2 linked regions of the Chloroflexus aurantiacus J-10-fl genome follow. Each later gene encodes a partner of the first gene's protein in a complex. Links are inferred from orthologs where the notes say so. Each region holds a gene or a part of one and is shown in the gene's direction. Other genes may lie near its edges.

Region 1 (3,611 bases):
CCGAGAGTTCGGGAGCACCGTACAATGATGCATGACGAATCGCCTCCCATTCCATTCTGGATGATTGGCATCTTAGGCGCACTCTTGCTGATCGGCATGAGCATATTTTTACAACAAAATCGAACGGTTGCCCTGATTGATCAGTTTGCCCGCCAGCCAACACCAGCCTTGCCGCTGCCTGGTCTGCCACAGTTAGAGATTCAGAGCCTCTCGCCAGATGCACAGGAAGCAGCCCGGCAACTCTGGCAGCAGATTATGGCCGGTAATCGCTCACAAGCGGTTGATCCGGTCGCCAGCAATCAACGGTTACGGGTGGTGATCGATGGGATCGAGCCTGTTCCCAATGGGGTACGGATTCGGGGGACGGTAACAAACCTGACCGATGGCAATCTTCAGGTGCCGATCAGCGCCTTTGAGTTGCGTGACAGTGCCGGTGAGAGTTATCGCGCACCAGGAACAACGATAGCCAACCTGTCACCTGGAGCTTCGACACCGCTTGAATTGAGTGTCCCATTACCGAACGGTCGCGGCTTGCTGTTGATCACCCATCTGCCGCCGGATCCACCGCTGGAGCAACGCTTACTTATCGATGTGCAAGGGGCATCATCATGACTGAGGCGCTTCGTCAACGACTGGCCATTGTCCGTGAGCAGATTGCAGCAGCCGCTGCCGCCGCCGGACGGCAAGCTGACGAGGTACAGTTGATTGCGGTGAGTAAGACCCATCCACCGGAAGTGGTGGCAGCAGCGGTAGCCGCCGGCGTCAGCGATATTGGCGAAAATCGTGTGCAAGAAGCTCAACATAAAATCGCGGCGTTACACTCTCTGCAACCACGGCCGCGCTGGCATCTGATTGGCCATCTTCAGCGTAATAAGGCTAAAGTCGCGGTTGAATTGTTCGATCTCATCCATTCTGTTGATAGTGTACGACTGGCAGAAACGCTGGATCGGCATGCACGTGAGCGGGATCGGCGATTGCCGATTCTGCTCCAGGTGAATGTGAGTGGCGAGGCGAGTAAAGAGGGTTTTGTGGTCGTGGATGGGATTAAAAATACGACAGCTTATAGCGCATTCTTGCGCGATGTAGAGGCTATTCTGCAACTGCCGGCCCTTGAGATACGGGGGCTGATGACGATTGCGCCGATTGTTGAGCATCCCGATCTGGCGCGGCCCTACTTCGCAACCTTACGTGAGCTACGTGATGATCTGGTCCGTCGCTATCCTCAGACCAACTGGCGCGAGCTTTCGATGGGTATGAGTGACGATCTCACGGCGGCGATTGCCGAAGGGGCAACGATGGTGCGGATCGGCAGAGCAATCTTCGGTGAGCGAACAGGTAAGATGGTATGAGAGCCAGGAATTATGACTATGAATGAATTGCCCGCCAATTTCACGATTCTGGCATTGGAAACCTCTTGTGACGAGACGGCTGCTGCAGTGGTGCGTGGTGGGCGGACGGTGCTGAGCAATGTTGTCGCGTCCCAAATGGCGACCCATGAACGCTACGGTGGGGTTGTGCCGGAAATTGCTTCGCGCCAGCACATTCTCAGTCTGGCACCGGTCGTGCGGGCAGCCCTGGCTGTCCTGCCAAACGGTTGGGCTGATGTGCATGCAGTAGCTGCCACTCATGGGCCAGGGCTGAGCGGTGCACTGCTCACCGGTCTTAATGCGGCCAAGGCCATGGCATGGCGACGCGGTTTGCCTTTTGTGGCAGTTAACCATCTCGAAGCGCACCTTTACGCCGGATGGTTGGGTAGTGATCCGCCGCCACCATTTCCACTCGTTGCCCTGCTGGTGAGCGGAGGGCATACGTTGCTGGTACTCTTGCGCGATCACGGTAACTATCAACTGCTTGGGCAAACCCGTGACGATGCAGCCGGTGAAGCCTTTGATAAAGTAGCGCGTATTTTGGGGTTGGGCTACCCAGGCGGGCCGGCAATTCAGGCTGCTGCTGCCAATGCCACTCCTGGTGGTGTGCTGCCACGGGCCTGGTTGCGTGACAGCTACGATTTTTCGTTTAGCGGTTTGAAAACAGCCGTCCTTCATCGTGTGCAGGATCGGCTGGCTCAGCAAAGCCGACTGAGCGGACGGAAGGGAGCCGGTGAGACGCCGCAGCTCGATGCCCCGTTTGTGGCGCAGATGGCTTACGCCTTTCAGGAGTCGGTAGTTGATGTGCTGGTCACCAAAACCGTTGATGCGGCGCGGCGTTATCAGGCGCAGGCGATCCTCCTTGCCGGTGGTGTCGCCGCTAATCGGCGGTTGCGCGAAGAGCTAATCCGGCGCGCCAGTGTGCCAGTCCATTTACCGGCCTTTGATCTCTGCACCGATAACGCTGCAATGGTTGCTGCCGCTGCATTTTACCGGTTTCACAGCGGTGTGCAGTACGGCTGGGACGTTGATGTGACGGCAAATCTACCGCTGGAACAGGCGAATTAAGAAGTGGCCTGTATCCTGTTCAAGCCGGGTTATGTGGTGAACCGGGCGCATGGCGCTGTATAGTCTATTCAGCCCGTCGGCGGACAAACCAGATACCGGCCACAATCAGGAGCAAGATAGCCAGGGCAATCACTACCGGCCAGGACGGCGGAGCAAGTGGAGGGCTTTGGGCAGGTTGCGACTGCGCACCTGCTGAACCGTCTGGTTCAACAGCCTGCGACTCGCGGGCAGCAGCGCCTGCCGGTAACGTTGGCTCAGCCATCGCACTCAATGCCGCTTCAGACGTCGGTTCTGCTTGCTCAACCTCATTTGGACTGGCGGCGATGGCAGGAGCGTTTTCAGCAACGGGCGACTCAGGTAGCGCAGCGGCAAAGGCGGGGGCGGTGGGTGCTGTAGTGTCACCACTCATCATGGCTTGCGGAGTGCTGGCTGAATTGTTATTCAGCCCCAGCATCTGCCAGCTTATGAGAATGACCAACACCAGCGCAGCCAGGCCGCTGAGCGGCTGCCACCAGCCAGACAAGGAAAACCGGCGCCGACGCACGCCAGCCATCTCAGGAGTCAGCGTAAACGTGCGTGGTGGCGTTACCCATGGCTGTTCACGGAGGAGGTCGCGAACCGCACGCAGTTCGGCCAGTTCACGGCGTAACGATGGCTCGGCGCGCAACCGCTGTTCGAGCGCAGATCGCTCGGCAGGCGTTAGTTCGTTATCTATATATGCCGAGAGCAATTCACGATCATGCTCAGGTAATTCAGATGGTGAAGGCGACAGGGTTGTCATCAGCGTACTCGTGTAACCATCAGGTGTAACTGTTACGTGGTTGTTTCATCATCAAGACGAAATTTTAACGGTAAGAGTTCCCCGGCGCGGAGAATATCGCGCAATTTAGCCCGTGCCCGACTTAATCGCGATTTCACAGTTCCTAACTGCACACCGGTAATGTGGGCAATCTCCTCATAGGCTAACCCTTGAATATCGCTGAGGATGATCACGATGCGCTGATCTTCAGGTAGTTCGGCCAAACCACGCTGGATCGCTGCACTCAACTCTTGCTGCAACATAAGCTCATCGAGACTGGCGCCCGGATCAGGGAGATCAAGCCGATTACCCTCATCATCTGGCTCTTTGTCAAGCGACACCGATGGTCGCCGTTTCCGGGTACGTAGTACATCGTA
Region 2 (3,617 bases), 1.4 Mb from region 1 along the record:
CGGTCAGCGACTCGGTTAACACGGTGATAATGCGCACGCCGGTATCGCGAGCGATCTGCTCGGCGATCTGCTGATTCGCAACATTACCAACAAAGATGGCCGTCACGCCATAGTCGGCAATCAGGTCTTGCAACGCTGCCAATTCCTGAGCCGAGGGGGCGGCACTCGAACTTACCCCAGGAATAATTGCCCCCAACTGGCGTAACCCGTACTTATCGGCCATATAGCCAAAGATAATGTGGTCAGAGACGAGTAAGCGCCGTTCTGCCGGGATAGAGGCAAATTGATCGGCAATCCAGCGATCAAGATCATCGAGCTGACGCTTGTAATCGGTTGCCCGGGTAGCGTATGCTTCAGCGTGATCTGGATCGAGACGGCTCAGCGTGGTATAGATCAGATCAGTCCAGATTTTCACGTTAGCCGGATCCGTCCAGGTATGGGGGTCAACCGACCCTGCCCCGTGCTCGTCGGCATGTTCATCACCATGCTCATCACCGTGGGCGTCAGCCTGCGTGTTGCTGTGATCGTCGGCGTGGGTATCACCGGCAGCACCGGCTGCCTCTGTTCCGTGTTCGTCGGTGTGCTCTTCCTCGTGGGCATGACCGGTAGCTTCCGCTTCCGTCAATGCACGCAGGGCAAGGTTCGCCGACAGATCGACGACTTCAGCTTGCGTCCCTGAACTCGCGATCAGACGATCAATAAACTCTTCATAGCCGGCACCAACCGTGAAGATGACCCTGGCTTCACTCACTCGTGCCAGGTCTTGAGGTGTCGGCTCAAAGCCGTGGGTGTCGGCCCCAATCGGCACAATCGTCTCGACCTGAACCCGATCACCACCGACCTGACGCACAACATCGGCCACGATACTGGTACTGGCCATAACCAGCATTGGTTGCGCTGAGGTGTTGTCCGTCGCCGGTACTGCGGTGGGCTGACTCGCCGGTGCTTGCCCACATGCTGCCATCAGCAGCATACCTGCGAGCAAAACGGTTATCTGTTGTATGAAACGCATCGTTTGATCCTCCTTAATGAAACATTGTTTCAAAAGAGATTATGTGCCAAAGAGCACCTGTTGTCAAATGCCGGCGAATCGGGGCGGGTAATGCAATCGGTTCTACGTAAAACAAAATTTATGGTATACTATACGAAGAATATCTCCCCCATCAGTGTATTGCCCCGTCGCTCGCACGCGAGGCCAGGTCCTCAATGGAGGAGGATTGGAGTATGAAGGTAACAGTTCGTGATGCTGCCGCCCACGCCCGTCGGCTTGGTTACCACGTCATTGCCGCAGAGCAGTTACGTGCCACTCGTTGTTTACTGGTGCTTGCTGAGCCGTCGGGGCAACCGTTCGCTGTTCTCATCCAACGTCGTGCTCTGATTACTGCCGCCGATGTGCAGGACTTTGCCGAAATGCTGTTTTTGCGCCGTTTGGATCGCGGCTTGTTGATTGCAGTGGATGGTGGGTTTAGTAACGAAGCCCGACGGACTGCGCAGGAGTTGCGTCAAGCAACGATTACGCTCGCAACAGACATCCCACCGGCAAGTGGCTTTGCACCGGCTGGCCTGAGTCCGGTCGTTGATCTCAAGTAATACCCGGTACGCATCTCGCTCTCTTTAAGGGCGAGCGAGAATGCAGGGACAGGGAACAGCATACCCGCAATTTTTCCATGCCCGGCTATGGTACAATAGGGCTATGACCGATCAACTGTTGTCGGCGGCCCAAACGCCGCATGATCTCGATTTTATCAGTCATAGTCCGACCCAGACTGAACGTATCGGCGCGCGCCTTGGTCACCTGCTGCGCGCCGGTGATTTGGTGTTGCTTTCAGGTCAACTCGGTGCCGGCAAAACCCATCTCATTAAAGGTATAGCTCGTGGCCTCGGCTACGACGGCCTGGTGACCAGCCCAACCTTTGTCTTGATCAATGAATATCGGGCCGATGCTGCCCATGGACGGCTACCGATCTATCACGTCGATCTCTACCGGGTGCGTGATGTGACCGAATTGATTACGATTGGTCTTGATGAACTCTGGTTGAGCGAAGGCATTTGCCTGATCGAATGGCCTGAACGGGCAGCGACGGCAATGCCGGCAGAACATTTACACATTGTGCTCAGCCATGTGAGCGAGACCAAGCGGCAGATACGGCTGACGCCCCGTGGGATGCGTTACCGTGAACTACTGCTTAGGTTTAAGGAGGAGACGTTCGGCTAATGTTGCTCGCTATCGACACCGCTACCGCACTGACCGGTCTTGCTCTCTATGATGCGCACGGCCCATTAGCCGAAAGCGTCTGGGAGTCGGGACGTAACCATACTGCGCAACTCTTGCCACAAATCGATGCGCTCCTGCGCTACATCGGTGCAACACCAGCCGACGTGACCGTGCTGGCGGTCGGATTGGGACCGGGGAGCTGGAGTGGTCTGCGGGTAGGGTTGAGTCTGGCGAAGGGGATGGCACTGGCCGGCGATCTGCCATTGATTGGGATTGCAACCCTTGAGGCGTTGGCGTACCAGTACGCGCCGACCCCATTGCCGGTCTATCCACTGATACGGCTGGGGCGTGATCGTTATGCGACGGCTCCTTTTGTGGCGCAGGATCGCCTTGAGCGCCTGGCGCCTGATCGTAATCTCACGCTCGCTGAACTCTGTGCCGACGTGAGTGGGCGTGCGCTCTTTTGTGGTGATCTCGATGCAGCGACGATAGCTGCCCTGCAACGCGGTTTGGGTGAGCGGGCTGTGTTGCCGGCACCGGCAGCCCGCTTGCGGCGCCCGGCGTATCTTGCCGAACTGGCCTGGCAGCGCCATCTTGCGCGTGATTACGATGATCTGGCTACGCTTGAACCCCGGTACCTCGGTGAGCCGGTGCGAACACCGGCACAACATACCTGAAGCACGTTGTTACGTTTTGTCTTGCAAAGGTCGCGGAGCGGTTCGGTTGTCCGTGAGACCAGATAGTCACGAGCTGTAGATCGCTCTTGTAATGACAGGCAGGCCTGTACCCCTGCCTGGCTATAGCGGTTTCAAGCTGGTGTCGGAACCATGTGTCTCTGCCATTCAACTTGCCACCCATCTACGCTTCGCCGATAATGACGGTATAGTATGTGTAGATGTTTGCCGGCAGCGGCCGTTGATCCAATTGCCATGGGGGAAATGCCATGTCTGCCCTACGCCGATTTGAACAGTTTATGGAGCAGATGGTCGAAGGATCGGTAGCGCGTATCTTTCGTAGTACGATTCAACCGGTCGAGATTGCGCGTCGGTTAGAGAAGGCGATGGAGAGCAACCAGACAATTAGTGTCAAGCGCGTGATTGTGCCGAGCAGCTACCGGGCCTTTTTGAATCCGCAAGACTTCGCGATCTTTCAACCGGTACGCCAGCAGATCGAGCAGGAACTGGCAACCTACCTGAGTGAGCTGGCCGCCGAACGCAATTTCACGATGCTCGATCATCCGCGGGTGGTGATCACGGAAGATCCGGCCGTCCCCCGGCGTTCGATCCAGGTCGAGGCCGAGATGCGCGACAATCAATCCGATCAGCCGACGATGACGATGATTATGCAAAGCGACCGCGCCCCCGGACGGTCATCAGGTGCTTTTTTTCTCTTGCAGATCGGC

The links. The genes of interacting proteins can lie anywhere in the genome.
Region 2: the proteins of tsaD (region 1) and tsaE are in contact, whole or in part, in a crystal structure (PDB 6N9A), measured with the Thermotoga maritima proteins. The link is inferred for Chloroflexus aurantiacus J-10-fl from one-to-one orthologs. Residues at the interface, in WP_004082750.1 of Thermotoga maritima: Cys10, Asp11, Arg49, His50, Leu82, Gly84, Gly135, Gly136, Glu154, Thr155, Leu156, Asp157, Asp158, Ser159, Glu162, Asp165, Lys166, Arg169, Leu170, Tyr175, Lys213, Thr214, Leu217, Tyr218, Gln221, Arg222, Asn324; in WP_004082108.1 of Thermotoga maritima: Leu37, Gly38, Lys46, Lys57, Val59, Lys60, Ser61, Thr63, Phe64, Thr65, Leu66, Met67, Val69, Pro71, Tyr82, Arg83, Leu84, Asp86, Asp88, Phe89, Asp93, Ile128, Asp130, Glu131, Arg134.

Annotation. Positions count from the first base shown.
Region 1 is NC_010175.1:1,288,072-1,291,682, reverse strand. The notes cover bases 452-3,401. They hold tsaD (tRNA (adenosine(37)-N6)-threonylcarbamoyltransferase complex transferase subunit TsaD), read left to right. Parts: upstream 452-1,367; coding sequence 1,368-2,435; downstream 2,436-3,401. Other genes in these bases: CAUR_RS04845 (sigma-70 family RNA polymerase sigma factor), read right to left, coding at 3,249-3,401; CAUR_RS04850 (anti-sigma factor family protein), read right to left, coding at 2,500-3,216; CAUR_RS04860 (YggS family pyridoxal phosphate-dependent enzyme), read left to right, coding at 609-1,349; CAUR_RS04865 (hypothetical protein), read left to right, coding at 452-612. Also shown: more of CAUR_RS04865, read left to right, coding at 25-451; more of CAUR_RS04845, read right to left, coding at 3,402-3,611.
Region 2 is NC_010175.1:2,726,551-2,730,167, reverse strand. The notes cover bases 499-3,454. They hold tsaE (tRNA (adenosine(37)-N6)-threonylcarbamoyltransferase complex ATPase subunit type 1 TsaE), read left to right. Parts: upstream 499-1,693; coding sequence 1,694-2,215; downstream 2,216-3,454. Other genes in these bases: CAUR_RS10385 (FhaA domain-containing protein), read left to right, coding at 3,159-3,454; tsaB (tRNA (adenosine(37)-N6)-threonylcarbamoyltransferase complex dimerization subunit type 1 TsaB), read left to right, coding at 2,215-2,892; CAUR_RS10400 (hypothetical protein), read left to right, coding at 1,225-1,590; CAUR_RS10405 (metal ABC transporter substrate-binding protein), read right to left, coding at 499-1,012. In the rest of the region: more of CAUR_RS10405, read right to left, coding at 1-498; more of CAUR_RS10385, read left to right, coding at 3,455-3,617. UniProt on the Escherichia coli protein: Required for the formation of a threonylcarbamoyl group on adenosine at position 37 (t(6)A37) in tRNAs that read codons beginning with adenine.